DNA from 2 places in the Vibrio mytili genome. Region 2 is predicted to be linked to the other one. Evidence: predicted binding sites of a transcription regulator. Region 2 holds the regulator's gene; the other holds the start of a gene.
The links. The regulator MetJ, encoded in region 2, represses methionine synthesis genes. The targets are predictions, from matches to a motif close to TTAGACNTNTANANGTCTAA.

Region 1: a site for MetJ is predicted at 6,063-6,082, ahead of ONE56_RS01625 (MetQ/NlpA family ABC transporter substrate-binding protein). Genes of this name have one in related genera too.

What each region holds. Positions count from the first base shown of each region.
Region 1 covers NZ_CP110481.1:337,895-353,998, forward strand. The annotation lists gene ONE56_RS01605 (lysophospholipid acyltransferase family protein) at 1-1,708, opposite strand, end outside; gene ONE56_RS01610 (8-oxoguanine deaminase) at 2,034-3,392, shown strand; gene ONE56_RS01615 (DUF4382 domain-containing protein) at 3,480-4,538, opposite strand; gene ONE56_RS01620 (D-fructose-6-phosphate amidotransferase) at 4,868-5,140, shown strand; gene ONE56_RS01625 (MetQ/NlpA family ABC transporter substrate-binding protein) at 5,236-6,039, opposite strand; gene ONE56_RS01630 (YqaA family protein) at 6,264-6,845, opposite strand; partial or broken gene ONE56_RS01635 (HipA N-terminal domain-containing protein) at 7,097-7,309, opposite strand; gene ONE56_RS01640 (helix-turn-helix domain-containing protein) at 7,302-7,637, opposite strand; gene ONE56_RS01645 (hypothetical protein) at 8,511-9,206, shown strand; gene ONE56_RS01650 (hypothetical protein) at 9,331-10,749, shown strand; gene ONE56_RS01655 (hypothetical protein) at 10,831-11,580, shown strand; gene ONE56_RS01660 (HNH endonuclease) at 12,219-12,992, shown strand; gene ONE56_RS01665 (hypothetical protein) at 13,021-13,707, shown strand; gene ONE56_RS01670 (hypothetical protein) at 13,805-14,638, shown strand; gene ONE56_RS01675 (IS4 family transposase) at 14,790-15,989, opposite strand.
Region 2 covers NZ_CP110481.1:2,620,616-2,636,719, reverse strand. The annotation lists gene fusA (elongation factor G) at 1-489, shown strand, start outside; gene tuf (elongation factor Tu) at 643-1,827, shown strand; gene ONE56_RS12110 ((2Fe-2S)-binding protein) at 2,164-2,349, shown strand; gene bfr (bacterioferritin) at 2,447-2,923, shown strand; gene ONE56_RS12100 (malic enzyme-like NAD(P)-binding protein) at 3,114-4,391, shown strand; gene metJ (met regulon transcriptional regulator MetJ) at 4,511-4,828, opposite strand; gene ONE56_RS12090 (O-succinylhomoserine (thiol)-lyase) at 5,054-6,217, shown strand; gene ONE56_RS12085 (bifunctional aspartate kinase/homoserine dehydrogenase II) at 6,230-8,638, shown strand; gene metF (methylenetetrahydrofolate reductase) at 8,878-9,774, shown strand; gene ONE56_RS12075 (PadR family transcriptional regulator) at 9,846-10,385, opposite strand; gene ppc (phosphoenolpyruvate carboxylase) at 10,802-13,435, opposite strand; gene argE (acetylornithine deacetylase) at 13,742-14,878, opposite strand; gene argC (N-acetyl-gamma-glutamyl-phosphate reductase) at 15,024-16,028, shown strand; gene argB (acetylglutamate kinase) at 16,050-16,104, shown strand, end outside.

The DNA.
Region 1 (16,104 bases), 670 kb from region 2:
CCATATAGCGAGACAACGTTTTTTCTTGCACATTACGTAAGTCGACCATAATTAAGCCGTCCAGTGCATTGTTAAAGGCAGGATCGACATTAAAACAGACTAGCTTTCCGTTGAGGCTTAAATACTGACGCAGCAGTACGGGGACTCCTTTACCTTCATCGATGCGTGCGATAACGCGCGATAATAACTGTAAATCTCCTAGCGCCGTCAACATGCTGGTATTCCAAGAAATATGGTTTTCTGGTAACGGGTTTGATGGTGTCACGTGCTCTGCACAAGTGGTGTCGTAATGATGAAGTGTCATGGATTGCGCGAGTAGCTGACGGGCGGTATCACTGTAGTCGTTGCTGATACTCACAGGACCAAACAGGTGAGTGTAGTCTGGATTTTGATGTACAAATGTCGCAATTCCTTTCCATAGCAGAAGTAGGGCACTCATGCTCTTTTGGTATTGCTCGGCAATCACCGAACGTCCCATTTCGATCGATTTGCCCATTTTGTTAAGAAAACTTTCATCGTAGTTAAACAGAGTACGAGAGTACAAACCTTCCACACCATGTTTCGCAAGCAACTGGTCCACTAGACCAAGACGGTAAGCCCCGACTAAACATTGATTTTCTCTATCCCAGACGAACAGGTGTAAGTAATCGTGATCGAAATGATCAATGTCGATGGCTTGGCCGGTGCCTTCGCCAACCAGACGAAAGTTGTGTTCACGCAGACGCCCAATTTCATGCAGTAGTGAGGGGATCTGATGCGCAGCAGTGCAGTAAACGTCAAACTCGCCACTTTGTAAAAGCTTGGTTTCTTTTGGTAGGTTGTTCAGTTCTTCAAGCAATTGGTCTATAGGTAACCCTGCGGCTATCGGTAGTAAAGCATTGGCTGCGATATTTTGTTGCGTTGTGTTGGTTTGACGATTGAGGAGGTAAGTATTGAGCCGCAAATAATTCACCACTTGATCATCGTTTAAATTCATCAGCTCTTTAAATTTAATCGCTTGACCGAACGAGAGCTCAATGGATTGCGCTTTTTTGTTTAATAACTCACGCCCTAACATCAATGTGCGCAGTAAAGGGTGAATTTTCCCCGCCATGTAAAAGCGTTTGGAGTTTTGTCCGTTAATAAAAACAGGCACTGTTGTGGCTTTGTTTTTGCGGATCAGGGTGCTGACACTGCGGCTCCATTCTTTGTCTTCGAGCCTCTGTTGCTTCGAATCCACCAAATGCGATACTTCGCCAGCCGGAAAAACTAACAATAATCCACCGTTGGCTAAGTGTTTGTTTGCGCTACGTAGCGCTTTCATGTTCGATTTGGTCGCTTGTTTGCCTTCGAAAACATCGACACCAATAAATAGCTGATCCAGTTCTGGTACTGTTTTAAGGTATTGATTAGCTAGGATTTGAATATCGTCACGCACCATTAACAATAGCTCTGCCAGAATCACGCCCTCTACGCACCCGAGTGGATGGTTTGCCACCACGACTGTTGCTCCATGCTTGGGTATCGTGTTCAGTGAACCATGCACAACGCGATAATCGATGCCTAAGATATCGAGCGTAAAGCGTAAGAAGGTCGGAATGTCCGCATTAACTGGTCGTTGAGCGTAAAACTTATCGAGTTGAGATAACCCGGTTGCCCATTCTGCGACATTTTCACCAATACCAAATGGTGTTTTACGGGGGAGACGAAAAGGAGTCGAACGGTCCATATATACCTCAGAGTACGAGTGACTGATCGGATAGTAGAAATTACGCATGACAATTCAGAGGCAAAGTCGTGAGACTTTGGTGACAAAAGGGTGACGTTTTGTTGACCAGTTTGAGCAAGTAGAGCTACTGATGTTTGATTCGTGACCATCTTCAATGGCTTATGTTATGGTAACGATACCCGAACGACTTCAAGACGATTGGGTATGACGCTGACTTACATGTCGGTATGATTTATTTACAACATGACCCAGGCCACTTTGTGTGCATCATTGGGTACAAGTCCGCTTCCCCTGAAATGGTTGAAACGGCTAAGGATATTTATGAATGGAAACAATATGGATTAAGAATCCACTCGCGATTTACACTGGCAATGAGCAGGACGCTCGTGGCGGGCTGGTGATTCGCGGTAATACCATTGTTGAGCTGGTGGCCCTTAATGCCACACCTGACACCAAAATCGACTCGGTCGTCAACGCCAGCCAGCACGTTATCACTCCAGGGTTGATCAACGCCCATCACCACTTTTACCAAACACTGACCCGTGCATACCCCGATGCGCTTAACAAAGAACTATTTCATTGGCTAAAGAGCCTCTATCCTGTTTGGGCCAACCTCGACCAAGAGATGATGAGTGTTGCCACAGAATTAGCGTTAGTGGAACTGATGCGATCAGGTTGTACCACGGCTTCTGATCATCACTACTTATTGCCTAATGGCTTAGAACACGCGATTGATTTACAAGTTGAAGCGGCTAAAAAGCTAGGTGTACGCGCCATTTTTACCCGTGGCTCCATGAGTTTGGGTGAAGATCAGGGCGGTTTGCCGCCTCGGCACACCATCCAAACCGAGCAAGCCATCATTGATGACAGTCAGCGACTGATCCAGACATACCACCAAGGACACGATGGCGCGATGACACAAATTGCTCTTGCGCCATGCTCTCCGTTCTCCGTGACTACAGACTTAATGCAAGAGACCGCACGAATCGCGCACGATGAGAATGTGATGGTTCATACCCACTTATGTGAAACCATTGATGAAGAGAACTTCTGTCTGAAGCAGTTCGGCTTACGGCCTGTTGATTATCTTGAAAGCGTTGGCTGGTTGAACGAGCGCACTTGGTTGGCTCACGGTATTCATTTTAACGCTGAGGAGATCGGCCGCTTAGGCAAGGCGGGAGTAGGAGTGAGTCACTGTCCAACCTCGAATATGATGCTGGCTTCGGGCATGTGTAAAAACCTAGAGCTAGAGCAGGCCGGAGTCAAAGTAGGGCTTGGTGTCGATGGTTCCGCCTCAAACGATGGCTCTAATATGATTGCCGAAGTTAGAATGGCGATGTATTTACAGCGTTTGCAATATGGCTCTGCCAAGGTGAGTCATTTCGATGCGTTACGCTGGGCAACCAAAGGATCAGCGCTTGCGATGGGGCGGCACGATATTGGTGAACTAGCCACTGGGTTCCAAGCCGATATCGCGATGTTTAAGCTGGATGATATTCGCTTTTCTGGCAGTCATGATCCGCTTGCTGCCTTGTTATTATGTGGCGCACAACAGGCGGACCGAGTCATGGTTGCCGGACAGTGGCGAGTGCATGATGGTGAAGTGATCGGCGTCGATTTACAGGACTTGATGACCCGTCATAGCCGAGCTGCTAAGCGACTGGCAGAGCTGTCAGTAAATTAGTATCGAATGAAAACAGTCCCATGCGTTGTGTGAGCACGGGACTGTCAGTTTCAGTCGAGCTTTGTTATTTATATAAGTGATTCAGCTTTACAGAATAGGGGTAGGGAGTGTATCGATGTCTTGCTCTGTGGGTTCACCCTCAACCACTTCTACTGGCGTATAGTGCTGGTACATTAAGAAACCGTCCTCAGAAGTTTCGTGGCTATCAGGACTGTCAATGTACGCCGTACAAGTGTAGCCGATAGAGTAGGTTCCAGGGCCGATAAAACCAAACTCGTAGCTGTAAATCGTGTCCCCCAATTCATCCTGCGTTTCGTTAACATCTGCAATGGCCACTGGCGTGTTAAGTTCTGCTGGCGCACCTAAGTCACCCATCATGGTGCGATCCATCTCACCCGCATAGAGATAAACAGAATGCACGGCATCGACAGTATTTATTGCATTCAATTCATTACTGTCAGCAACACATGCGTTGTGAACCTCGGTACTGACGATGCCACCAATATGACCCGCTTCAGATGCATTGACTAGGCTGACTGCATTGGAATTCATGTTCATATGATCCTGACCAACCGGATCAGCCAGCCCTTTACGTAAATCAAACTCAACTACGTAGCTGTTATGACCCGTATGTACTTTTACGTATTGACCTTTTTGCGAGAACTTCAGGCGGCCTTGGTCACTGGTATCAGGCTTAGTTCCATAACAGCTACCTTTGCTGTTCACTACAAGGCCTTTCACTGTACCGTCAGTTTTTTCGACGTAAGAGAAGGTTGTGTCGTTTAGCTGTCTGCCATCTTTAGCGTACAGACACATAGCATAGTCACCCGGCGCAATAGCCTGTTCGCTAATGATGGTTTCTGCGTTACTGCCTTGATATTTCATCAAGTCTACTTGACGTAATGCACCGTCTTCGCTGACGTTCATAATGATAGCGTCACCAGTTTTGTCACCTGTTTCAGGATCAAACGGGATTAAAACAACATCTTCAAAAGCTAGAACAACTTTATTGGCATCATCAACAGGTGCATCGGAAACGCCCAAAGAAAATGTGGCTGCTTCTGTGTCTGATGAATCTCCACCACCACAACCAGCTAGTACTAGAGCGCCAGAAATTGCAACTAGAGGATAAGTGTACTTTTTCATAATAATCTCTTGTGTTTGATGTTATGAAGCATAAACCCAATGACATTCAAAATGTTGAACTCAAAGCATTGCCACGGGTGCTATTTCAAGAAAACGCTCGAAGCCGTTTTCTATGTGATTTATCTATGAGGATAGTCTTAAAAAAGAGAAATGATGTCATTAAAACGTAATCGAAAAGTTAACGTTTGACTTTGTGTTGGAATATATACAGGGAATATTTTGTAAAACTAAGATCTTAATTGTAGTCATGCGAAATTGATAAGTATCAAATCAAAGCACGTAGTATGAGCGTAAGTTTATATGACCGACTGCTAGAAGGAATTAGTACCATGTTATATAAATATCTCTTAAGAGAGCTATTGGGATTGGCGATTGTCATTTCAGTGGTATTCGGTGTGTTGGGGATCTTGCTGGACTTGTTTGGCTTAACGGCACTTTTCGAACATCAAGCATCGATTGCGCACATATTTTTTAGTGAATCCATGTACTTCATTGTATTTTTAGTGCCGCCATATTTTCTTTGGAAGTGGCTCAGCAACCCAGATCTTACCTCAGCGCGCCAACGTTATTTAGAATTAAAGCTCGATGCTGAGCGCAATTAATACGAAATCATAGTGATGTGAGATGAGAGCGTGATATACAAAAGGCGCATGGTGAACCCATGCGCCTTTTGCTTTTTGTTAGAATAGGCTTGTCGTTAGAATGCGGGTTCTATCGTGCCTTTGAATGTATCGTTTAAGAAATCACGAATCGCTTGTGATTGATATATAGAAACGAACTTTTGGTACGCTTCATTATCTTTAGCGTCTTCTCGCGTCGCGATGACCATAACAGCCAATGGGGCATCTTTTGATTCAAGATAGATACTTTGCTTTTTCGGATCCAACCCAGACGACATCACGTAATTCATGGTAATCGCGGCTGCATCGACATCATCGAGTGTTCGCGGCAGTTGGGCCGCATCAACTTCGATGAACTCAAACTCTTTTGGATTGGAAGTGACATCGGTCAGCGCCGCTTTGTAGCCAACGCCAGGCTTTAACTCGATTAACCCCGCATCAGCCAGTAAAAGAAGACCGCGCCCCCCATTGGTGGGATCGTTCGGAATTGCAATTCGAGCATTGGCTGGCAACTCTTCTAATGAACGGTATTTGTTTGAGTACAAGCCCATACGCATCAGAATAGATTGACCAATAGAGACAAGGTGTCCGTCGCGGCTGTTGTTGAAGTTGTCTAAAAATGGTTGATGCTGGTAGCTGTTGATATCGATACTACCATCACTTAATGCTGCATTAGGGGTAATGTAGTCTGAGAATTCGACGACTTCGACGTTTAAACCTTGTTTAGCGGCTTCTTTCGCGACGGCTTCAACGACTTGTGCGTGAGGCCCCACTGTTGCCCCAACTTTGATGACAGACTCTTCCTTTTGACCACAGGCGGTTAGACTAAGCGCTGCCGCGAGTACAAGGGACAACTGCTTAAGATGACGAAAACGCTTCATGATAACTCCATTTATATCGATTTTTAGACGTCTATATGGCCATCCTATCAGGCTTATAAGTAAGGTCAATCTTTGATTGCAGGGTAATAGAAATATCCTAGTTATCGAGGTTTTTCATATCATCCGTTTTCACGAGAAAAGTATTCGCCTCAGTTAAATTATATGTTTACTTAGATTAGTATGATTGCATCGAAAATCCTGCACCTTCAATGATTACGGATATACTAGCCACCGCTTGTACTCAGATACCAGGCCATTATCAATCCCAGCGTTATTAGACCTACTGTTGCAAGTTTATATTTTTTTATTAATTCTTCTGCTTTGTCACCAGCAACATACACTACCAACGCAATACCAAAGTACCTCACGGCACGAGATAGTCCCGTCGCGAGTAGAAACAAAGGGAGCGAAAAGTGAGTTGCACCTGCCGCCAACATAGCAATTTGGAACGGGATGGGTGCTATGCCTAAAGTCATGATAAACCAGAAGCCCTCGGTATTCATTTTCAGTATGACCGTATCAAGGCGGTGCTCCGTTATCCAGTTTGCCACTATATAATCTCTTAATAGTTCGAAAGTGTAGTATCCAAGCGCATACCCGAATAGCGCGCCCACGATACAACCTAAAGTGGCCATTAACGCAATCAGCCAGAGCTTATCGCGCCGTTTCTGCAACAATGGAATAAGCAATGCTTCCAAAGGGATGGGGACAATGGTGGACTCAAGAAAAGAGGCAGTGAAAACTCCCCCCATAATATACTCAGACTCAATCAGATCTTTGGTTTTTCTTTTCAATGTTTTAACCATGAATACTTTATCCTTGAGAATATTTGATGAAGCTTATTCAGACCCTAGTGACATTATTATGATAGACCGTGCCAGTAAGTGCTGTTTACTATAGCCCCTGCGTTTGCCATTAAAGAAGCTCATTCATTTCTGGCACGCTGTCGGGTTGCTCTAGCAAGTATTCACATTCTGTTTGTATGAGTAACATACATAGTTCTATGTGTTCACGCTCCCCTTCATCGACTACTTGAACTTCGGTAAGTTCAATCACTTCCTTCAGGAAGGAGATTTCTGAGGTAGTTCTCGATACTACGTGGCGAAGCCTGATCATCGAAAGGGATGTGTGGCGAAATCGGGAAACCAGTGTGTTTCCATTCATCTTCATAGATGAATGAGAACTCTGTTTCTGTTCCGACAGGAAGAATCAAACGACCAATTTTGGTATTCGTACCGATAAATACGTCTAACTGTTGCCACTTACTCATACCAGCCTTCCTCATTGCTTCTCACGCTGTTTTCAGCTTGGGAGGTTATTTGGCTATTTGGACGAACAAATAGGTTTAAGTCGATAAGGCGTAACGATAGCCCTAAGATGTCCATGAGGATGAGTACATTGGCAAAGGTGACACTGGTATCGCCTTTTTCTACTTTCATGACTGTTCTACGAGATAAGTTGGCTTTTGAAGCGAGATCATCAATACGCCAGCCTCTATCGGTACGCTTTGAGCGAATGGCGCTCCCCAGCGTTTCCATACTGAACTCAGTATTCAAATCAGGCATAGGTTGTGCCTTTACCATCTTACCTTTTCTCATAAGTGCCTTTTAATGTACTTTTGTCACGATTGGGTTCATCTTAATATATAAGTTCACTATAACTCACTTTTGTAATGGCTGTATAAGAAATTATCTATAAGTGTAATTTAAGTTACTTATGCCTGGTTTACGAGTTCAATATCTCTTTTTGTTCTCTATGAGAGAGTTTTATCAGCCAGAACGACACATTTGGCAACAGCGTAGTATTCGGATTAGTATTGGGAGAAGACAGAGAAGAGTGCGTGATCGGGGCTTACCTGACCCATTACCTGACCCAAAATCGTCAGGTACAAAAAAAGGTTAGTAAACACTACGCTTACTAACCTTCTAAAATTTGGTGGCCCCTCGCAGACTTGAACTGCGGACCAATCGATTATGAGTTAGCCACTAACGCAGGAAGTCTAGGAAAACCGAGGTAAATTAAGCGTAACTAAAAATACATTAAAGTATTTACTAAACAGTAGTTTAGCGTAACTTTAGTGAAAGTGTCAAAACTAGTGACTGTACCTCTAGTGTACCTTTTTTCGGTACAGTACCCACACTCTGTGATTTCAGAACTCTCCGATCGATCGCTTTCACCATTTCTGCACACTAAGACAGAAGAGGCGATCTGTCTCCACAACAAAACTGGCTAGTTAGCACATAATAGACACGTTTCTTTTGTCATTTCTTGACCACCTTTTATCAATGGCAGATTATGAGCTTAGTAAATCAGTGGGTATTAGATAGACATGATCTGTAGTTGCAGAGTGTTTAAGGAAATTAATCATATAATTCAGTGTTTGATGTGGTGGTGTCTGTATTTTCTTAAAGTGTTATATAGACAATGTCTGCTTTAAAAAGACTGTTAGGCTAAGAATTTAGAGAGTCACAATGGATCGTTATCGTGAAAGGCTAATAGCGCATTTAGAAGAAGAAATTAGCTTATTAAAAGAAGCAGATTTTCCTATTGAAAAGCTGTATAGAAGGAGGTGTTTCTTCTTTGAGAGAGACTACCACAGGGTGAGGGAGTTGCAGGAGCAGATACATCAGCTTTCGAAACAAGTTGGTGAGCTTGCCAATAGGCGAATAGAATGTGCATTATCTGATAAAAGCGAAAACCATGAAGGAGTAATGAAGCTTCTGACTGGGATGCCAAACAGGGTAAAGCAAGAAAGAAAATATTTAGAGCGTCAGCTTCATGGTGCAGAAAGGCTAACAATTGCTGATCCATACTTCTTCTCATGGAGTGGCCCAAATAAAATATTCGAAAAGGAAAGCAAATACACGGACTTTATTCTGCAGTTAATTCCTCAATCGGTGACATACTTAGAAGTATTTCATCTGCCCGGACCGAATAGCAGAATTTTTCATAAATTTGATAAAATGATCAGGTCTAGGAAAATCAAGGCACGCTTTGTGGAAACAAATGAAATACACGATAGGGTATTTATAAGAAATGATTGTGATGCAGTTTTGCTTGGTACCTCATTAGGAGGATACGGAAATAAGCTAGCCTTTATATTACCAATCCCAGAAGAGGATTTGACGGTGTTTTCTACTGAACTGGAAAGGATAAAAAATGCCTAACAAAGCCATCAAATTATCTCCCTTCGGTCGCTGGACGCTCGTTCCTCGCACCGTTTATGGCAGGCGTTATGTAACCTCAGATCAGTGTTAATAATATAATTCGATTAGATAGGAGAAATAAATAATGGCAAAAATTATGAATCCTTTGCTGTTTTCAAAACATTTCGGAATTGATGAAGTAGAATTAGAGAAGTATGGACTAATTGATCCATTTTTGAATGTAGATACTCAATTATTTATTGATCCTGTTCTTTTACAAAAATCTTCATCCGAAGAGATTAGTATCGGAGCATATAAACAATTTTGTGACCATTTCACGAATTATATTCGCTTGTTGTCTATCTCTGAACGTGAAGGTGATGTCGCATGGAAGGGAGCCAGAAAGCTTTTGGATTTAAGGGAGCCAGCTCAAACGGGTTTAGGCTATGGTGGTAGTAGTCGAAGCGGTAGTTCAAGACCTGATGAAATACGTGAAGTCATGATGAGGACTGCAAAAGAAATTGTTGATTTAGGTGCAAAAGATCCTGAAATGGTTTCGCTAATGGGATTTTTTGAAGAGAATGTTGGTCCTGATACTATCAGTGATTTTACAACAAGAGTGATTATTGAAAGCTTAGCTATTGTAACGAACAACTTTTGTGTAGCTCATAAAATTCCAGTAGAAAAATCTGATTTGGAGAGTGGTTGCGAGTTACCTATTTATGATGGTTCATCAGTATTGTTGGTACCAAAAGATATTGTCCGTGATCTTCCAATAGCAAATGATTGGTCAGATATAGAAGTTGCCGCTCTTCAAAATCAAGAAATCCGTGAACGAGTTAGTCGATATTTAGGTGATATTGCGAGACCTACTGTTGCACAACGAAAAGCTGCTTTGCGAGATGCAGCTCTGGGTTCGTCCTCTTCATTTAAATATTTTCTCGATTCGGTTAAAGAATATGCGGATAACTATGATCCGAATGAAGATGCCCTTGGTTATTACAAAATAAGAGATATACTTAGAAGTGATCTAACACAATATAAACAGAAAAATTTACCAGATATACATAAAGGACCTGAAGAGTTAAGAGAGCTTGTATTAACCACAATTAATCAATTTCAACAGCATGTAGAAAACGGTAACCTTTGGGAAGAATTATGGGTTGGAGATAAGCCAAAAAAAGAAAGAGCCGCTCAACTTATTTATTTCGCTATTGCAGATTGTTTTTGCTCCGCAAACAATATAGATATATCTCCTGAAGCAAATATGGGAGGCGGTCCTATCGACTTTAAATTTTCTGATGGTTACTCAGCTCGCGTATTAGTTGAAATGAAGCGTTCTAACGGTTCAGTTAAGCATGGATATGAAAGACAATTAGAAATTTACAAAGAAGCATCACAAACAAACTTTGGCATTTTTGTCGTAATGGATTACGGTGACTTAGGGCAGAAGCTTAAACAAATAAATGAAATTAGAGAAAAACGTTTAAAACGGGGTGAGCAGGCTTCGGATATCGTTGTGATTGATGCGACAAAGAAAGAATCTGCAAGTAAGAGAAAATAAACGTACAAGAAATGTAACGGTTACATAACAAGAAATTTTAATTGATGAATTTAACGTTAGTCTAATAAGGATAACTTTTGGATGATGGGTTTAGTATTTAAGTGTTTGAGTGTTTTATATAACTTTTATCCAGTTAAGATCTTTCTGAACAAGCGTATAGAAGGATATTTCCTTAATTATCATATCGCCCAGATTCTTCAGGAATCTTCAGATATATATGTGATCGCGACATATTGTCGATTAAGTGATTTGAAAGATAAATCTCCGTTGAGAGGGGTGCTCTGCGAATACCTCAGAGTAGGAGATTTCTACCCAACGCCTAAAGATCTTGCAGTAGCTATAAATGTTTCAATTAATGCATACTGTAATCAAAAGTTCGTTAACGAATCTAGCATTATCGATTTAGCTTTTCATTTATCACACGAAATTAAAAGAAGATTATTTGAAGACCCTTTACTTAAAAAAGTATGTGACGATTTTGGTAAAGATATAAGCATCTACTCCTCATCAGGAAATCGGATGGAAATTGAGCAGTTGTTTGCTGACAAGAAGAATTTATTTATTTCGTATTTCTCGACTTTTGAAAAATTGGAGTTTAGTTACAGTGTGAAAGTTTGGCATCAAAGTCAAGAAAACTCGTTCATAGAATGGAAAGAGCAAGATGCCATTAATGTTCATTTGAATCCTATGCGCATCAGAGAAGGTTTTTTCCTAATGGGTTTCGATTACCATTGTAATCAGTCTAATAGAGGGCTCAGGTTAGCCACAAGAAGTAATGACTATGAAACGTTTAATGGTGATAGCAACGGGAAAATTATTTGGGCATATTAGCATAACAAACGAGCATGGCGTCAGTAGTTAAATTTTTACCATATTCACATGCCAAACAGTACCTATAGCGATCAATCAAATTATGATCGCTTAGCCTTGCCTCTTTTCTACAACTCTTCTTGCATCTTGGCCGAAGCATCTTTCATGTCCTGGCGCAGATCTTCAATCTCTTCAGGCGTGAGTGGTCTTGGTCCATCTTGGTTTAGTTGATCAGAACAGGATGATTTGGCTTCTTTTCTCTTTCTCAGCTCCTCTCTGGCTCACTTGGATTACTCCTGCATATCTTTCCTCTAGTGTACCTTTTTTCGGCACAGCACTGACACTCTGTGATTTCAGGACTCTCCGATCGATGGCTTTCACCATTTCTGCACACTAAGACAGAAGAGGCGATCTGTCTCCACAACAAAACTGGCTAGTTAGCACATAATAGACACGTTTCTTGTGTCATTTCTTGACCGCCTTTTATCGATGGCAGATTATGAGCTTAGTGGATTATTGGTGGTTAGATAGATATGTTCTGTAGTTGCAGGATGTTGAAGAAACTTAACTATATAAATCAGTGTATTGAGTTGGTGGTGTCTGTGTTTTATTAAAATTATTATACAGACAATGTCTGCTTAAAAAAGACTGTTAAATGAATGGAAATCATGACTAGCAACGAATTAAGACTACTAGAGTATTTGGTGGGACATTTCCAATCGGGAATTATCAGTCCAGATGACCCAAGGACGCACTTGCCTTATTCAAAGGTATTGAGTGAACTAGGTTTTCCTACTGATGGGCGAACCCCAGGGGATAGTCTCAACCATCACGCTATGGGTGGATTGGCGGAATGGTTATATGAAAACAGTCTTCCTGCGATAACCGGCATTATTGTTAACAAGCTTACTGATCAAAAAAGAGGCGGCTTTCCGTCTAAAACATATTTTGCTTACCACAATAGACAAGATATGGATTTTGAGTGGCAGCGTGGCCAAATTAGGAGGGCGTGTCAGCTTGATTGGACTCTCGAACTTGAGAAGCTGGGTGTCTTACTTGAAGGTGATTTCGAGCTTCCTGAAGAGGTGCCAGAGGACTTCATTGAAGGTGCAAAAAAAACTATTACAATAAACGCCTACGAACGCAATCCAGCCGCAAGAAATTCATGCATCAAGGCGCATGGGGTTACGTGTTCAGTATGTGATTTTAATTTTGAGACAATTTACGGTGAAAGAGGCAAGGGATTTATTCATGTACACCATTTGCGTTCCCTTGCCGAAATTGGCCAAGAGTACAAGATTGATCCGGTAAATGACTTAAGACCTGTCTGTCCAAATTGCCACGCAATGTTGCACAGAAAAGGCAACATAAGTATTGAGACACTTCAAGGTGAAATATCATTTAACAAAGCATTGCTGCGGACAAGCCGCTGAATGCGGCGTTAGCCATACGGAGTAAAGAATGCCAATTTCTAAATATTCTCAAGAAGAGTATGAAAATGATTTTCTGAAAGATTCTCTTAAGCGAGAAAAGGCATTAGAACGTGCGCTAGATACACGAAAGTTTGAGATTGAACTTTACTGGAAAAGAGCAACTTATTTTTGGACTTTTATTGGTGCTATATTGGCAGGTTTTATTGCAATACAAGCTTCTAGCATCTCAAATAAAACGGATCTTTCAGTTGTCCTGTCGTGTGTCGGCTGTGTGTTTTCAGTAGCTTGGTTCTGTGTAAACCGCGGTAGTAAGCACTGGCAAGAAAACTGGGAAAAGCATGTCGATATGCTTGAGGATTCAATATCCGGTCCTTTGTATAAGGTTATATTGACAAGAGGCGTCCCCAAAGGGGTAAATGAAAATATTCGACATGTATTAACAGGACCTTCAGCGTTATCTGTATCAAAAATAAATCAGTTAATCAGTGTATATGTTTCTATTCTATGGGTTTTTCTAGTTGTTTATTCATTACCGCCATTTGATATACATGCCGATTTAAATTGGTTCTATATATGTATGATTTTGCTTAGTGTCCTTTGTTGCATATCTTTCTTTTGGCTGGCTAGATCCTACCAAGGTGGTTTTTGGCACAATGCAACGATAAGGACAACGAAAATTAAAATGGCTAACAAGGCGCAGCAGTCAGACACATAATGCTTGGTCACTTGTAGTTTAAAGTGTATTTTTTGCTGGGGCTGTAGCGTGTGTGCTGCTGTGCTTGGCGTTAAGTCGCAGTCAGTATCGAGGAAGTATGAAACTAAAAAGATTAAAAACAATTCCTGAAGTGGAAAACTTAAGTTCTCGCCTTGATGGTGATTTTGAGCAACAGGTATTTATATCGGCTCTTCGGAATTACTGTTCAATGGGTAACCCGATACGCTTTAATAACTTTGCTTTTGTCATCCGAGAATTACTTTCTCGTGTCACTGATCGTCTCGCTCCTGTTGAGAGCGTTAAGTTAGCGTGTTGGCATGCACGTGCGTCTGAACAGCGAGAAGTAAATCGAAGACAGCAATTAAAGTTTTGTACGCAAAGCTATTTTCCTGATGACCTTGTGCCAGATTGGGTGAAAGAAGAAATCAAAGAGGTTACAAAAGACTACTTAGATTTATATCAAAAGCTTAATAAATATACTCATATTAATGAGCAGGCATTAGGTAAAAATCCGAAAGAGGCGTTTGCTTTTCTGAAAGACTTGCTGTCTTCGTTTACTAGTATCTTAGATGCCATCCATGACATAAATAGTCATATCATTGATGAAGTGGAGCAAGAAGTTCACGATATAGTATTTGATAAGTTAGTCTTTGAATCACATGAAGCTTTAATCGAAATATCGTCCCACACAGTGGTAGATGCTATTAACGTTGAATCTTACAGTATTGAAAGTGTTGAACCGGATGAGGTTATATTTCTCGGGTATGGGGATGTTGATTGTACTCTAAACTACGGACCAAAGAGTGACCCATTCTCAACCGGGCACAGTGTACCATTTACTTTCAAAGTTAGTGCTCCTATAAGTGATATCACGAAGTTAGATTTCTATGAGCAAGGTATGTATTTGAACAATAGTTCGTTCTACGAATAACAACTTAACAAATGCTTTAATCTGACTGCCAACCTATGTCATTTTGGGTTTGGTTTGGTTTGGTTTGGTTTGGTTTGGCTTTTGTGATTATGGTGGTCCGTTTGAGTGTGGTGTAGTTGGCAGCAAGTTAAGCGGGCGCTGGCGGATCCCCTCATAATTCACCTAAGCCACAAGTGTGTGTGAGGCGTTGATATTCCAACATAGCCCAATGATATTGGGATCCTTTTATTTGGTATCTCCGATAACAACGTACCTCTTTACCCAGTCTAGGGATGGATAGTACTCGGCGATGTTTGATGGTGTTGGCTTGGAAGTCATAATGCCATTGAGCTTGCATGGCGATTAAGCCATTCCACCACATGATGATTTCTGCCATTAGCGCCATCAGCAGTAGGATATCGATACGATTCGTACAGCGAGTTCGATTGTGGCGCAGTGCCAATCCGTAAGCGGGGCTTTTTAGATCTCGAAACGACTCTTCAATCTGCATTCTTTTGGCGTATAAGCGAGTGATTTTAACGCCATTCAATACCTGATTGGGGATGTTTGTTACTAGAAGCCAAGGCTCTTTTGCACCTTTGTGGAATACTTTTCCTGCTGAATGCTTTTGGCAGGTTCGGCTGTGTCGATGGGGTTTTCTGCCTTTAGGTTGACTCTTGTATAAGTAGGCAAAGCATGTGAGCGGTGAACGCCGTGCTAATTGGTTTTCCCTTAAAAACTGCGGCGTGTCAGCTGCCTGAGGATAGAAGGTCTTGTTCCATTGCCAAGGCCCATCACCACATTTGATCGAGACTTCGCCACTTACGCGTCCCAACCAGAACCAACCTTTGTTGGCGACTTGCCGAAACCATGTATTTCTAAATCCAGCATCCGAGACAATGATAGGAGTGCAGCCTTCGGGCAGGAGCGTTTGAAGCTTATCGAGAAAGTATTGATGGCTCTTTGGAGAGTTGTAGTTTTTGTATTCAAACGCCTGCTCATAAAGCGTGACGGCTCGACCTTTAACGGCGACTGAAGCGCGCAATGTCATATAACGTAGCTGCTCACGAACATCTGACCAATCAACGAGCACCACAGGAAAAGGGTTGGCACGGGTAATAAAGGACGCATGCCACCTATAAATGGCGTCTTTTTCACGGTGTAGGTTGCGATTACCGAGCAATCGGTCGATACGTTTAATCGCATGCTTTACGGTGGTATCGGTGTCGAGTGCGCGCCCAACTTTGGTCAATGTGAGATCAGAGCCGTCGAGTACAGTTTTGGTTGCAAGCATCAGAGATCTCAGTCGTTTTTTGTGAATGTCAGGGCATTGATTTTCGAGAGTTTGCTGTAGAATTTGAATGTCGCGCATCGTTAGGGTTCCCTATTAAATCCATTTAATCAGGTGTGTTTTTGGCGAAATTCATTAGATCAGAATGAGCGATGCGCGTCTACTCATTGTTTTATATAGAAATTATGAGGGGATT
Region 2 (16,104 bases):
GTTGTTCCTAAGGAATACATCAACTCGGTATCGAAAGGTATCGAAGAACAAATGAATAGTGGTGTTCTAGCGGGTTATCCTGTATTGGATATCAAAGCAACATTGTTTGATGGTTCTTACCACGATGTAGACTCAAGTGAGATGGCGTTTAAGATCGCTGGCTCAATGGCGTTCAAGAAAGGTGCACTAGAAGCTCAACCTGTGATTCTAGAGCCAATGATGAATGTCGAAGTAACCACTCCGGAAGATTGGATGGGTGACGTTGTTGGTGACCTAAACCGTCGTCGCGGTATCATTGAAGGTATGGACGAAGGTGTGGCTGGTCTGAAGATCATCCGTGCTCAAGTGCCACTATCTGAGATGTTTGGTTACGCAACTGACTTACGTTCTGCAACTCAAGGCCGTGCGTCTTACTCTATGGAGTTTCACGAGTACGCTGAAGTGCCGAAAAACTTCGCAGATAAAATTATTGCAGAGCGTGGTTACTAATTGACGATTGAATTGCAAAAAGTTTACGACTTTTTGCGAGATCATACCGTCCAAATATTGCGCTAACGGGCGTTGGCGCATAAAATAACAATTTCTGGCGCGTCGTCGATCAATAATGATCACGGCGAATCATAACTAGGAAGGAACACGATCGTGTCTAAAGAAAAATTTGAACGTACGAAACCGCACGTTAACGTTGGTACTATCGGCCACGTTGACCACGGTAAAACAACTCTAACTGCTGCAATCTGTACTACTCTAGCTAAAGTGTACGGCGGTGTTGCAAAAGACTTTGCTTCTATCGATAACGCTCCAGAAGAGCGTGAGCGCGGTATCACAATCGCAACTTCTCACGTTGAGTACGATACTCCATCTCGTCACTACGCACACGTTGACTGTCCAGGACACGCGGACTACGTTAAGAACATGATCACTGGTGCTGCACAGATGGACGGTGGTATCCTAGTTGTTGCTGCGACAGATGGCCCAATGCCACAAACTCGTGAGCACATCCTACTAGGCCGTCAGGTTGGTATCCCATACATCATCGTATTCATGAACAAATGTGACATGGTTGATGATGAAGAACTACTAGAACTAGTAGAAATGGAAGTTCGTGAACTTCTTTCTGAATACGACTTCCCAGGTGATGACCTACCAGTTATCCAAGGTTCTGCACTAGGCGCACTAAACGGCGAAGAGCAGTGGGAAGCGAAAATTGTTGAACTAGCTGAAGCTCTAGATACTTACATCCCAGAGCCAGAGCGTGCAGTTGATCAACCATTCCTGATGCCAATCGAAGACGTATTCTCAATCCAAGGTCGTGGTACAGTAGTAACTGGCCGTATCGAGCGTGGTATCCTATCAGTAGGTGATGAAGTAGCAATCGTAGGTATCAAAGATACTACAACGACTACATGTACTGGTGTTGAGATGTTCCGTAAGCTTCTAGACGAAGGTCGTGCGGGTGAGAACGTTGGTGCACTTCTACGTGGTACTAAGCGTGATGAAGTTGAACGTGGTCAAGTACTAGCGAAGCCTGGTTCAATCACTCCACACACTAAGTTCGAATCAGAAGTATACGTACTGTCTAAAGATGAAGGTGGTCGTCACACTCCATTCTTCAAAGGCTACCGTCCACAATTCTACTTCCGTACAACTGACGTAACTGGTGACATCCAGCTACCAGACGGTGTAGAAATGGTAATGCCTGGTGACAACGTACAGATGACTGTTGAGCTAATCGCACCAATCGCAATGGACGAAGGTCTACGTTTCGCGATCCGTGAAGGTGGCCGTACAGTAGGTGCTGGTGTTGTTGCTAAGATCTTCGACTAATTCATAGCGAATTAAACGAAGTCTGCACTCTTCTTTATGAAGAAAGCACACATTAGAAAGGGAAGCTTAGGCTTCCCTTTTTTGTATCTTCTGTTTAACGGTTTTATTTTGTTATAAGCAAAAATAAAGAGCGTGAAATGTTTGTTTTATAAAACAATCTATTAATAGCCTTTTCCTCACCTCATTGACTCTCTTATTTCTAAGTGATTGATCATTCTCTGTCGATTAAAAATTAATATAACTAAATGTTCTTACTTGATCTTGCAATACGACTGGTAACGAGAACTATTCCTGTTTATATTGTGTGTCAACGTTCAATCTTATGGGGTTTGGGTTATGTTTGTATGTCTTTGTCATGGTGTTTCTGACAAGAAGATTAAGAAGCTAGCGATAGATGAAGGCATCACGGATATTCGAGGAATAAAGCGATGTACTGCGCTGGGTAGTCAGTGTGGTAAGTGCATTAAACAAGCCAAAGAAATTTTAGCTGAACACAGCATCGAACTAAAACAAGCCAGCTGAGTAACGTAACAATAAGGTACTATCACGGCTGCGCCTTTTGACACCTTCTCATTTGCTTCTACATTTATATGAAGTCCAAAAGAGGAGGCAGTTGCCCATGAAAGGCGATCCAATCATTATTCAACATCTTAACAAAGTGCTCGGTAACGAGCTCGTCGCGATAAACCAGTATTTTCTTCATGCCCGTATGTATAAAGATTGGGGTTTAAAGCACCTTGCGGACAAGGAGTATCATGAGTCGATAGATGAAATGAAACACGCTGATCACCTCATCGAACGCATTCTTTTTTTAGAGGGGTTACCTAACCTGCAAGATCTCGGCAAGCTGATGATTGGAGAAGACACCAAAGAGATGTTGGAGTGTGATTTGAAGTTAGAGATGGCGGCGATTCCGGATCTCAAAGATGCCATCGCTTACTCTGAAGATATTCGGGATTATGTATCACGTGATTTATTTCAAACGATTCTTGCAGACGAAGAAGAACATGTCGATTGGCTTGAAACTCAATTGGGCTTAATTCAAATGACGGGGATCGAAAACTATCTACAAGCACAATACGTTGACGAAGAATAACCTCGAGTCTTTGGGCTAGATTGAAATACATACGAAAGGTTTCAGAAATACTTGACGTAACTCGTTGGGTGTTTCTGATTTGAGTGTCAAAAGTTTATTAATTTTACCTACAATCTTATCTTTGAAGATTTATCGCTATCTTATAGAATTCATTTCCCCCTTACCCTAAAAAGAAAAAAGAGAACCCTCCATGTCCGAAGACAATAGCCCCGCATTAACATCAGAAGAACAACAACGCCAAGACGCGCTGGATTACCATGCATACCCGACCCCAGGGAAAATTGCTGTCGAGCTGACTAAACCCGCCGAGACAGCCGGTGATCTTGCGTTGGCTTATAGTCCTGGAGTCGCAGAGCCAGTACGAGAAATCGCACAAAACCCTGAGAATGTCTATAAGTACACTGCGAAAGGTAATATGGTTGCCGTGATTTCTAATGGTACAGCAATTCTTGGACTGGGCAATCTTGGCCCACTGGCTTCCAAGCCAGTGATGGAAGGTAAAGCTTTATTGTTTAAACGTTTTGCGGGTTTAGATTCGATTGATATCGAAGTGAAACACCGTACGACGGACGAATTTGTGAATACCGTTGCGAGTATCGCGGATACTTTTGGTGGTATCAATCTAGAAGACATTAAAGCACCGGACTGTTTTGAGATTGAAAAGCGCCTTATAGAGCGTTGTGACGTGCCTGTATTTCATGATGATCAACATGGCACGGCCATTGTTACTGCAGCAGGTATGCTGAATGCGATCGAGTTACAAGGAAAGAAATTAGAAGATTCCGTGATCGTTTGCTTGGGAGCTGGGGCAGCGGCAGTCGCTTGTATGGAGCTGTTGATTAAATGTGGCGCGATGCGTGAAAAAATCTACATGCTCGACCGTAAAGGCGTCATTCACACGCGACGTGATGACTTAAATGAATATAAACAGCTATTTGCCAACAACACGGATAAGCGTACGTTAGAAGATGTTATCGAAGGTGCAGATTTGTTCTTAGGCGTATCTGGACCTAACTTGTTACCAGCGGATGCCCTTAAGTTGATGGCGGATAAGCCGATTGTCTTTGCTTGTTCAAACCCAGATCCTGAAATTAAGCCGGAGCTTGCTCATGAAGTGCGTGGTGACTTGATTATGGGTACTGGACGTAGTGATTACCCTAACCAAGTCAACAATGTACTGTGCTTCCCGTTTATTTTCCGTGGTGCTTTGGACGTCCGTGCAAGTGAAATCAATGATGAAATGAAGTTAGCGGCGGTCGAAGCGATTCGTCAATTAGCCAAAGAGCCAGTACCAGACTCAGTGCTCAAAGCCGCGGGGGTCGACAAACTGGTATTTGGCTCAGATTACATCATTCCTAAACCAATGGATGCTCGACTGTTGCCGCGTGTGGCTAAAGCTGTTGCTCAAGCCGCGGTGGATTCTGGGGTAGCTCGTATTGAAATGCCAGAAAATTACATGGCAGAGTAACTATCCTTGATAAATTGATGTACAAAAAATGGGACACCGCGGTGTCCCATTTTTTATGTCATTCTTTCAGCACTATCAACGAAATCATCATGTTTGGATTCAGTTGGCTCTCAAATTACTCAGTCGTCAAATGACTCAAATTCTATCCCCATTTCTGTCATTAGCGCTTTTACTTCTGCTGGGATATCGTCTGGGCGATCTTTACGAAGGTCTTCATCGGTTGGAAGTGGCTGACCTGTATACGCATGGAGGAATGCTTCGCAGAGCAATTCGCTATTCGTCGCATGGCGTAAGTTATTGATCTGACGGCGGGTGCGCTCATCAGTTAGCACTTTTAACACTTTTAGCGGGATAGACACAGTAATTTTTTTTACTTGCTCGCTTTTCTTTCCATGCTCAGCATAAGGGCTAATGTATTCGCCATTCCAGTCAGCCATTGCGTACCTTCGTTTTAATAATCGATTAAAAATAATAGAGGAGCTGATTTTAGCTGCATTTACTGCCATAAGCAAAGACATATAGACGTCTAGAAGTGTTGACGTCCTATTTTTTGACGAGTAAAGTGAGAGGATAGTAAGGAAAGCGTATCATTTGGTTATATTCGATTAGTTAGATATAGCGCATTCCTATGCATAAGTCATCACCTGTGAAAGGATATCTCCATGAGCACCCGAAAGCCGTCGACCATTGCTGTACGCACTGGTATCGAATCTGACAGCCAATATCGTGCTGTTGTTCCACCAATCTACCTCTCGACGAATTACGGCTTCCCCGCATTTGGTGAAGTACCAAAGTATGATTACACCCGCTCTGGGAACCCGAACCGTGGTTTGCTGGAAACGGCTCTGTCTGAATTAGAGTCGGGTAAAGGAGCAGTGATCACCAATTGTGGTACATCTGCTTTGAATTTATGGGTTTCAGCCTTTGTTGGCCCTGATGATCTTATTGTTGCGCCGAATGATTGCTATGGCGGCACTTACCGGTTGTTTAATACTCGTGCTAACAAAGGCGATTTCAACGTGTTGTTTGTCGATCAAACGGACGAACAAGCACTTGATGCTGCACTGCAGCAAAAACCTAAGCTTATTTTGTTAGAAACACCATCGAACCCATTGGTTCGCGTGGTTGATATTGCTTTAGTCTGCGAAAAAGCCAAACAAGTTGGAGCCTTAGTCGCGGTTGATAATACGTTTTTGACTCCTGTGTACCAGAAGCCGTTAGAGCTCGGCGCCGACTTTGTCATCCACTCTACAACAAAATACATCAACGGCCACTCGGATGTGATTGGTGGGGTGATCATTACTAAAACGCAAGAGCATGCAGAGGAATTAGCGTGGTGGGGGAACTGTATTGGTGCTACGGGGACACCATTCGATAGTTATATGACCCTTAGAGGATTACGTACACTGGGCGCTCGTATGCGAGTGCACGAAGAGAGCTCTCAGCAAATCCTTGATTACTTGCAAAAACAGGCATTAGTGGCAAAAATTTATCACCCAAGCTTGCCGGATCACCCGGGCCATGAAATTGCCAAGAAGCAGCAATCAGGTTTCGGCTCTATGTTGAGCTTTGAGTTTGGCGGTTCGTTTGAGCAACTCAAAGTTTTTGTTAAAGAGCTACAATTATTCTCTCTTGCTGAGTCACTTGGTGGTGTTGAGAGTTTAATTTGTCATCCTGCGTCAATGACACACCGTGCAATGGGTGAAGCCGCTCTGGAAGAAGCCGGTGTATCTCAGCAACTACTGCGACTCTCTGTCGGACTTGAAGACGCGCAAGATCTGATTAACGATTTAGAACAAGCCTTCAATAAAGCGTTACAACCTTAGGAGACGACATTCATGACCGTACAACGTCAGCTACACAAGTTTGGCGGTAGCAGCCTTGCCGATCCGGAATGCTATCTGCGTGTAGTCGGGATTCTTAGAGAATATTCAGCAGAAAACGATCTGGTTGTGGTCTCAGCAGCAGGAAAAACCACCAATCGATTGATCGAGTTCTTAGACGGTTTAAACAAAGATGGTCGTATAGCGCATGAAGCGCTTCAAGCCCTCAGACAGTTCCAAACCGGATTAATTGAGTCACTACTTGAGGGTGAGGTCCAAACTCAGTTATTGGCATTACTTCAAGATGAATTCAGTACTTTGGCAGAGTTAACTGCGCCATTGACTGCTGCAGAGCAAGCTGCGGTGTTGGGGCACGGAGAGGTGTGGTCTTCTCGCTTATTGGCCGCGTTATTGTCTCAGCATCAATTGCCAGCAGTCGCGCAAGATGCGCGCGCATTCTTACGTGCCGAAACGGGTACGCAACCTGAAGTGGATCGTGCCAGCTCTTACCCATTGCTCAAAGAGGCCTTGGCTCAGCATAGTCAAAAACGAGTTATTATCACCGGCTTTATGGCGCAAAATGATGCAGGCGAAACGGTTCTGCTTGGTCGTAATGGGTCCGATTACTCGGCGACCGTCATTGGTGCTTTAGCGGAAGTGACGACCGTCACTATATGGAGTGACGTGGCAGGGGTATATAGTGCTGATCCTCGATTGGTCGCAGATGCGTGCTTGTTACCATTGCTACGATTAGATGAAGCAAGTGAGCTTGCTCGCTTGGCCGCTCCTGTTTTGCACAGTCGAACCCTTCAACCCGTGGCTCAGAGCACCATGGATCTGAACCTGAAGTGTAGTTATCAACCAGAATCTGGCTCGACACGTATTGAGCGAGTGTTAGCCTCTGGACGCGGGGCCAAGATCATTACCTCTTTGGATGAAGTGCTGTTGGTGCAGCTGTCGTTTGTTCAAGGCCACGATTTTGAAAAGACGCAAAGTCATGTGCTTAGTGCTTTGCAGCGTGCTCAATTAGAACCTTTGGCTTTTGAAGCGCAATCAGATCAACACACATTACGCCTAGCGTACACCGCAGAAATCGCCGGTGGTGCGTTAAAGTACCTACAAGAATTGGCCATTGAAGCTGAAATTAAGTTGAAGGAAGGTTACTCCTTAGTCGCTGCGGTTGGCGCTGGTGTGACGAAGAATGCTAATCACTGTTTTGGTTTTTATCAGAAATTGAAGCATGCACCGATAGAGTTTATATCTGAGACCGAATCGGGTCTTAGTCTGGTTGCGGTATTGCGCCGTGCAGATACCGAACCGTTAGTTCACTCTATCCATAGTCAGTTATTCCAAGCCCAAAAGCGAGTTGCCGTCGCACTGTGTGGTAAGGGCAATATTGGTTCGAGCTGGTTAAGTTTGTTTGCGACACAAAAGGGCGAGCTTGAAAGACGTTATGGATTGAGCTTTGAGTTGGTCGCTGTGATTGATAGTCAGACTTATTGGTTTGATGACCAAGGCATCGATGCTGCGACTGTCTCGGAACGATTCGACGAAGAGGGGATTACCAATGATGGTGCTTGGCTGACTCGTCTGGGTGGTTTACAGAATTACGATGAAGCGGTAGTTCTTGATGTCACTGCGAGTAAAGAACTGGCGAATAGCTACGTCGAGATTGCTCAGCAGGGCATCCATTTGATTTCTGCAAATAAAGTCGCGGGGTCTGCCGACAGTCATTACTACCATCAGGTACAGGATGCGTTTGCTAAAATCGGCCGTCATTGGTTATACAACGCAACCGTCGGCGCAGGGTTACCTATTAACCATACAGTACGTGATCTGCGTGAAAGTGGTGATGAAATTGTGGCGTTGTCAGGTATTTTCTCTGGCACGCTTTCTTGGTTGTTCCAACAATTTGATGGTTCAGTACCATTTAACGAATTGGTCGATTTAGCATGGCAACAAGGCTTAACGGAGCCAGATCCTCGCTCTGATCTAGATGGTTCTGATGTGATGCGTAAATTGGTGATCTTGGCTCGAGAGTCAGGACTGTCCATTGAACCTGAGAGTGTCAAGGTCGAGTCGCTTGTGCCAGAGGAGCTGCGAACACTGGGGGTGGATGAGTTCTTCGACAATGGTGTGTTATTGAGTGAAACGCTGCAAGAGCGTTTAACCAAAGCACAAAAGAACGATCAGGTACTCCGCTATGTAGCTCGTCTGCAAAAAGGTGGCAAAGCGACCGTCGGGATAGAAGCATTACCACGTGAGCATGCGCTTGCTAACTTGTTGCCGTGTGACAATATCTTCGCCATTGAGAGTAAATGGTATAAAGATAACCCGCTGGTTATTCGTGGTCCTGGTGCAGGGCGGGAAGTGACAGCAGGGGCGATTCAATCGGATTTAAATCGACTTGCAGGGTTGTTATAACTTTTTTGTACTAGCTAAAACCTCGGACATGTTCTGAGGTTTTTTTATGTGGTTGTGTCATTGTTAATACCGATGATGGTTTAAGTTTGAACTTGAGTTATCCTCATCGTCAGTATGAAAAATATTCATATTTACAAGGTTGACATTAAATCGTATTCAATACATTCTGTGGACATATAGACGTCTAAACGTCGATTTTGAAATTTGATTTGGTGGCGCAGTGCCACATGGAGAGTAAGATGGGTTACACGCACGCAGGTCATATTGACGCTCTAAACCAGAATATTGCTGAGTTGTCAGATAACATTAATGTTTCATTCGAGTTTTTTCCGCCTAGCAGTGAAAAGATGGAAGAAACTCTGTGGAACTCAGTACAGCGTCTTAAAACCCTACAGCCTAAGTTTGTTTCCGTCACTTATGGTGCAAACTCTGGTGAGCGAGACAGAACTCACTCCATTATTAAAGAGATCAAAACTAAAACAGGTTTGGTCGCCGCGCCACATTTAACGTGCATTGACGCTTCGCGTGAAGAGTTGATTAATATTGCTGATGATTACTGGAACAATGGCATCGAAAACATCGTTGCACTTCGTGGTGACATTCCACCAGGTGGCGGTGCGCCTGAGATGTATGCCTCAGATCTGGTTGAGTTGCTGAAGTCCCGCCATGATTTCGATATCTCTGTTGCCGCATTTCCTGAAGTTCACCCAGAAGCGAAAAGTGCACAAGCTGATTTGCTCAACCTGAAACGTAAAGTTGATGCTGGTGCAAACCGTGCGATTACCCAGTTTTTCTTTGATGTAGAGTCTTACCTGCGTTTTCGTGACCGTTGTGTTGCAGCGGGCATTGATGTCGAAATTGTTCCGGGAATACTCCCAGTGTCGAACTTTAAACAAGCGTCTCGATTTGCTGCGCAAAACCATGTCAAAGTTCCTGGCTGGATGAGTCGTCAGTTTGAAGGCTTAGATGATGATCCGGTTACGCGTCAGCTTGTCGGTGCAAGTCAAGCGATTGATATGGTACGAGTGTTAAGTCGCGAAGGGGTAAAAGACTTCCATTTTTACACATTGAACCGTGCTGAAATGACCTATGCGTTATGTCACACACTGGGTGTGCGTCCTCAATCTGCTGTGTAATCCTAATAAGAGCGAATAAAAAAGCTTGCCATTCGGCAAGCTTTTTTCGTTATATTGAAAGTCGTCAATAATTAACCGATGACTTCAAGTTCAGTCAGCACTTCTTCTGCCCAGGTAATCCACGTTTCACGCAACAGTAGGTTACGGCGCAGTGTTAGGCGTTCCAGACGTGCTTGTTTATCCAGTGTTGAAGGCGTAGCGTAGTAGGCTGCTTCAATTTCTTTGTAGTGAGAAACCAATTTGCGAGACTCTTCTACAAGCTCAGCCAGTTGCTCACGGAACGGTGCTGCAGGCTGAACAGAGCAGGCCATCAACTTCGCCGAGAATTCATCACGAACGGTTGGGTGTGCAGTTGGTTGGTCAAACCATTCTCCTAGCGCGCTACGGCCAGCGTCAGTGATGGAGTACACCTTACGATCTGGTTTGCCTTCTTGCGGTTCTAATACGCAAGTAACCAGTTCCTTCTCAGCCATTTTATTGAGTTCACGATAAACTTGCTGGTGGCTAGCTTTCCAGAAGTAACCGATGCTGGCTGAGAATTCTTTAGTGATATCGTAACCAGTTGCGTCGCGAGTGCTAAGAACAGTTAAGATTACGTGTGGTAATGACATGTCTTTAATCCAATGGTCAATAAACTTGTAAACAAGCTACTTATACTTTCAGCTGTGCTCTTGCTGGCACTTGCGTTTTTTAGTTGTACAAGTAGCACCAACAATGTTGGTCCTGTCACCTTAAAGCCGTTTATCACCTAGAGATGGGAGAGTCCCATCAATGTTGGAGCAAATATGATTGGTTTAATGCGCTCTCAACAAGCGAGTAGTATATAAATAATAAGCATGAAGTGGAATAGTGGGAACAAATTCCGCTAAAAAACTAACATAATACTCATTAGTGTTTGGTTGTAGTGGTTTATGCTGATTTTTTGTTGCTTTTTGTTTTATTCTAGTTGGTTTGTCTTTTTGTGATGGATAAAAAAGCCGAGCAGTTGCTCGGCCTTGTGTTCAAAGTATCACTTCGGTAATACGTATTAACCTGTATTACGCATACCTGCCGCGATACCAGCAATGGTTACCATCAGTGCTTCTTCTAGTGTTGCTGAAGCCTCTTCCGTTTGACGAGTACGGTACAATAACTCCGCTTGCAGCATATTCAATGGCTCTACGTAGATATTACGTAGGCGAATCGACTCCATGCCCCACGGGTCGTGCTGCATAAGGTTCTCATTGTTTTCTACGTTTAGAACGGCTTTGATATCTTGCTGTAGTTGAGCACGCAGTCTTTCACCAAGCGGACGAAGGGATTCGTCCACAAGACGCAAGTCGTAGTAACGAGCGATATCTATATTACATTTCGAGTAAACCATCTCTAACATGCCAAGGCGAGTAGAGAAGAATGGCCATTCACGACACATCTCTTCGAGTAGCGCTTGGTGACCTTTGTCGATAGAAAACTGGATTGCTTCACCGGCACCTAACCAAGCGGGTAATACCAATCGGTTTTGGCTCCATGAGAAAATCCAAGGAATCGCTCGTAAGCTTTCTACCCCACCTTTAGGGTTACGTTTCGCAGGACGAGAGCCTAGTGGCAGTTTGCCTAGCTCGAGTTCTGGTGTCGCTTGGCGGAAGTAAGGGACAAAATCCGGCTCACCGCGTACTACATTGCGGTATGCTTCACAGCTTACTTCAGAAAGCACTTCCATTAGATCGCGCCATTCTTGCTTAGGTTCCGGTGGCGGTAGGAGGTTTGCTTCAAGGATTGCACTGGCGTACAAGTTAAAGCTGTTTACGGCAACCTCTGGCAGCCCGAGTTTAAAGCGAATCATTTCGCCTTGCTCAGTTACGCGTAATCCACCTTTTAGGCTTTGCGGTGGCTGAGACAGTAGCGCAGCATGTGCCGGTGCTCCCCCGCGGCCTACCGTTCCCCCACGGCCGTGGAATAGCGTTAATTCGACGCCTTCTGCTTCCGCAACCTTAACTAACGATTCCATTGCATGGTATTGAGCCCAGCCTGCAGACATAACGCCAGCATCTTTGGCTGAATCAGAGTAGCCAATCATGACCATTTGATGGTTTTGGATGAAACCACGATACAAGTCGATATCCATCAACTGCTTGATGACGGATTCAGCGTTATTTAAATCTTCTAGGGTTTCAAACAGTGGACATACATCCATGCGATATGGACACCCGGCTTCTTGCAGTAGCAAGTGTACCGCAAGGACATCGGATGCCGTACGTGCCATCGAAATAACGTAAGCGCCAAATGCATCACGAGATTGCGCGGCAATGATCTTACAGGTATCGAGTACTTCTTGAACGGGTTCTGAAGGCTCCCAGTCTCGTGGTAATAACGGGCGCTTTGAGGCCAATTCGTTAGTTAAAAATGCAATTTTGTCTTGTTCACTCCATTGCTCGTAGTCACCAATGCCAAGGTATCGAGTTAACTCGGACAGTACGTCGGCATGGCGGGTACTTTCTTGACGGATGTCTAGGCGAACAAGGTGCACACCGAATGCTTTTACTCGGCGCAGTGTATCTAATAATGAACCATCAGCAATCACGCCCATACCGCACTCATGCAACGATTGGTAACAGGCTAAGAGTGGATCCCACAATTGTTCTGCTTTTTGCAGAGGTGCTTTTACTGCCAGTTTTTGACCGTTGATCTTAGCATCTAGAATATCTTTGGTATCGGTCAGAAGGGTACGCAGCTGTTTTAGAATCGCGCGATATGGTTCATGTTGGTCTTCACCGGCAAGCGCACGAACGTCATCGTTACACACGGTCATCGACAATTCGCTGATAAGATCGTTGATATCATTCAGATATAGGTCGGCTGCTTTCCAGCGAGATAGTAGTAATACTTCACGTGTAATTGAATGAGTGACAAACGGGTTACCATCGCGGTCACCACCCATCCACGAAGAGAAGTGGACTGGGCGAGCGTCAATGGGTAAACCTTCACCGAGGTATGATTCCAGGCGATCGTTCATTTCACGCAGAAATTCAGGTACGGCTTCCCATAGCGAGTTTTCTACAACTGCAAATCCCCATTTTGCTTCATCAAGCGGGGTTGGTCGTTGCTGACGAATGACATCGGAATGCCAGCTCTGTGCGATAAGTTGTTCTAAGCGACGTTCTGTTTTCTTGCGCTCTTTAGAGGACAAGTCGCTTAGTTCAAGTTTTGACAAACACTCGTTGATTTTGACCAGTTTATTGATCATTGTGCGTCGAGTGATTTCTGTTGGATGAGCAGTCAGTACCAATTCGATATTGAGATCGCGTACCGCTTGTGCGGTGTCTAACTTGCTGACATCGTTTTGTACTAATTTAGAGAACAACGAGCTGATTGCATCCGGTTCACAGATGTGCTCTTCACAGTGGCGTGAAATGGTATGGTATTGCTCTGCGATATTAGTCAAGTTTAGAAATTGGTTAAACGCGCGGGTGACTGGCGTTAATTGCTCATCAGGTAAATGTTTTATTTCTTCTATCAAGCTGTCTTTGTCTGCTTGATTCCCTGCCTGGGCTGATTTGGATAGTTTACGAATTGTTTCCACTTTCTCGAAGATTTCTTCGCCGTGGGCATCACGGATGGTATTACCCAGTAAGTGGCCTAACATGCGCACATTGCTTTTCAGTGCGGCGTATTTCTCGTTCATTTGTCGTCCTGCCTCGTAAAAAAACTACATCCATTTTCCTTGTTAAGATACCAATCTAGCGAAAAGCACTAGTTATAGTCAAATAAAGAACACTAACTTTGTCATTATTCCAACTATCAACTGACTTAGAACAAAAATTCGACGTAATTGGTGTCAGAAGTGAAAATTTATTACAAAATAGCGAGTTAAAGTGGTGTTAAGCATGAGTAAACAGATGTTGTCATTTACACCAGTGCAGCTCATCGGAGCTGCACTAATATTGTCGTTACTGGTCATCACCTGAGGCTCACAACAGCAACCTTGCCGCTAACAACAGTATTTGACCATTGCTTTCGATAAAATATCTATGGTCGGGTCAATAAAATCAAAAGCAAGGAATTCGTCGGGTTGATGGGCTTGGTCAATTGAGCCTGGACCAAGAACTAAGGTTGGACACAGTTGTTGTAAAAATGGCGCCTCTGTACAGTAGTTCACGGTATTTGAAGGGGTTTGACAGATCGTTTCTACGTCACCAATGAATGGATGATCATGTTGGCACTCATAACCCGGAACGGAATCATGCAACGGAACCACTTCAATACGACCTGGCCATTTGGCTTCTACTTCTTTTAGCGCAGCGCGCAACATGTTCTCTAATCCATCTAAGCTAATGCCTGGCAACGGACGTACGTCATAGTGCAATTCGCAACACCCACAAATTCGGTTAGCACTGTCACCACCATGAATATGGCCCAAGTTCATCGTTGGATTTGGAATAGCAAATCCTGGATGGTGATAATCTTTTACCAACTTGTCGCGCAGTTTCATCATCGCGAACATGACTTCATACATGATTTCAATGGCGTTGACGCCAAGTGCTGGATCCGAAGAGTGCCCGGATTTGCCCGTGACTCGAATGGCATTCGCCACGTGGCCCTTATGTCCGCGAATGGGCACCAAGCTGGTGGGTTCGCCAATGATGCAGTAATCCGGTTTGAATGGCGTATTTTCGGTGAAGTGCTTAGCACCCAACATTGTGGTTTCTTCATCGCAGGTTGCAAGTACATAAAGCGGCTTGGTTTGTTTGCTCCAATCCACTTTTTTTACGGCTTCATATATAAAGGCAAAGAACCCTTTCATATCAGCAGTACCCAGACCGTAAAAGCGATTGTCCTTCTCGGTTAGTTTATGCGGATCAAAGTTCCATCGCCCTTGGTCGAAAGGTACTGTATCACTATGACCTGACAATAATAGGCCACCTTCTCCTTCTCCCATTCGGGCGATCATATTGTGCTTTCCGGGTTCAACTTCTATTACGTCAACAGTGAAACCCAGATCTTTAAACCAAGACGCCAATTTCTCGATAACTTTTGCGTTGCCTTGATCCCAGCTTGGATCAGTAGAGCTGATGGATGAAGTGCTAATGAGCCCTTCATAGACTTCTAGAAACGTTGGTAATTGCATGGAATCTTCAAATCTCCTGTTGACAGACCGAGCACAAAACTGTAAAACACATATTAACTCATATTTAATGAATAAAAAATCAAAATAAAGCGTAAATTAAATATTAATAGTCATTTTGAGCACTAAAAAAGATGGATGTCATAGCATGCTAAAAACCACGATTATCGGAGCCAGCGGTTACACCGGAGCAGAGTTAGCGTTAATGGTTAACAAACACCCAAACCTTACGCTAGCAGGTTTATACGTTTCCGCCAACAGTGTCGATGCTGGAAAAGATATCGCTCAGCTACACGGTAAGCTCGCTAGCATCATTGACATGCCAGTCAGCCCGTTAACTGACCCTAAGAAAGTAGCTCAGGAATCAGACGTCGTATTTTTGGCGACCGCACATGAAGTTAGCCATGATCTTGCGCCTATTTTTCTAGAGGCTGGTTGTCAGGTATTCGACCTATCGGGTGCATTCCGCGTTCAAAGTGAAGGATTCTATGACACATTTTATGGCTTCAAGCACCAGTTTAGTCAATGGCTGGATAAAGCTGTATATGGCTTAGCTGAGTGGAATGCAGAAGCGATTAAAACAACCCCACTCGTTGCTGTTGCAGGGTGCTACCCAACCGCATCCCAACTGGCAATCAAGCCTTTATTAGAAGCCGGGTTAGTGGATAACAATCAGTGGCCAGTGATTAACGCCACCAGCGGTGTGTCGGGCGCGGGCAGAAAAGCGTCTATGACCAACAGCTTTTGTGAAGTGAGTTTGCAGCCTTATGGTGTATTTACTCACCGTCACCAGCCAGAAATTGCACAACACTTAGGTTGTGATGTGATTTTTACGCCGCATCTAGGCAACTTCAAACGTGGCATTCTTGCGACGATCACGATGAAGTTGGCGCCGGGTGCGACGGAAGAGCAAGTCTATCAAGCGTTTGAACAAGCATACCAAGATAAGCCTGCGGTGCGCTTAAAAGGCGCAGGTATCCCACGCATTCAAGATGTTGAGAATACGCCTTTCTGCGATATCGGCTGGAAGGTTCAGGGCGAGCACATCATCGTGATTTCAGCCATTGATAACTTACTTAAAGGGGCATCGAGTCAAGCGATGCAATGTTTAAATATTCATTACGGTTACCCAGAACTGACAGCGTTGCTGTAGTCGTTGATAGAGGGATAAGCAATGACGCAAACCAATCAAGCTCCATTAGTCATTAAGCTAGGCGGTGCAGCTTTAT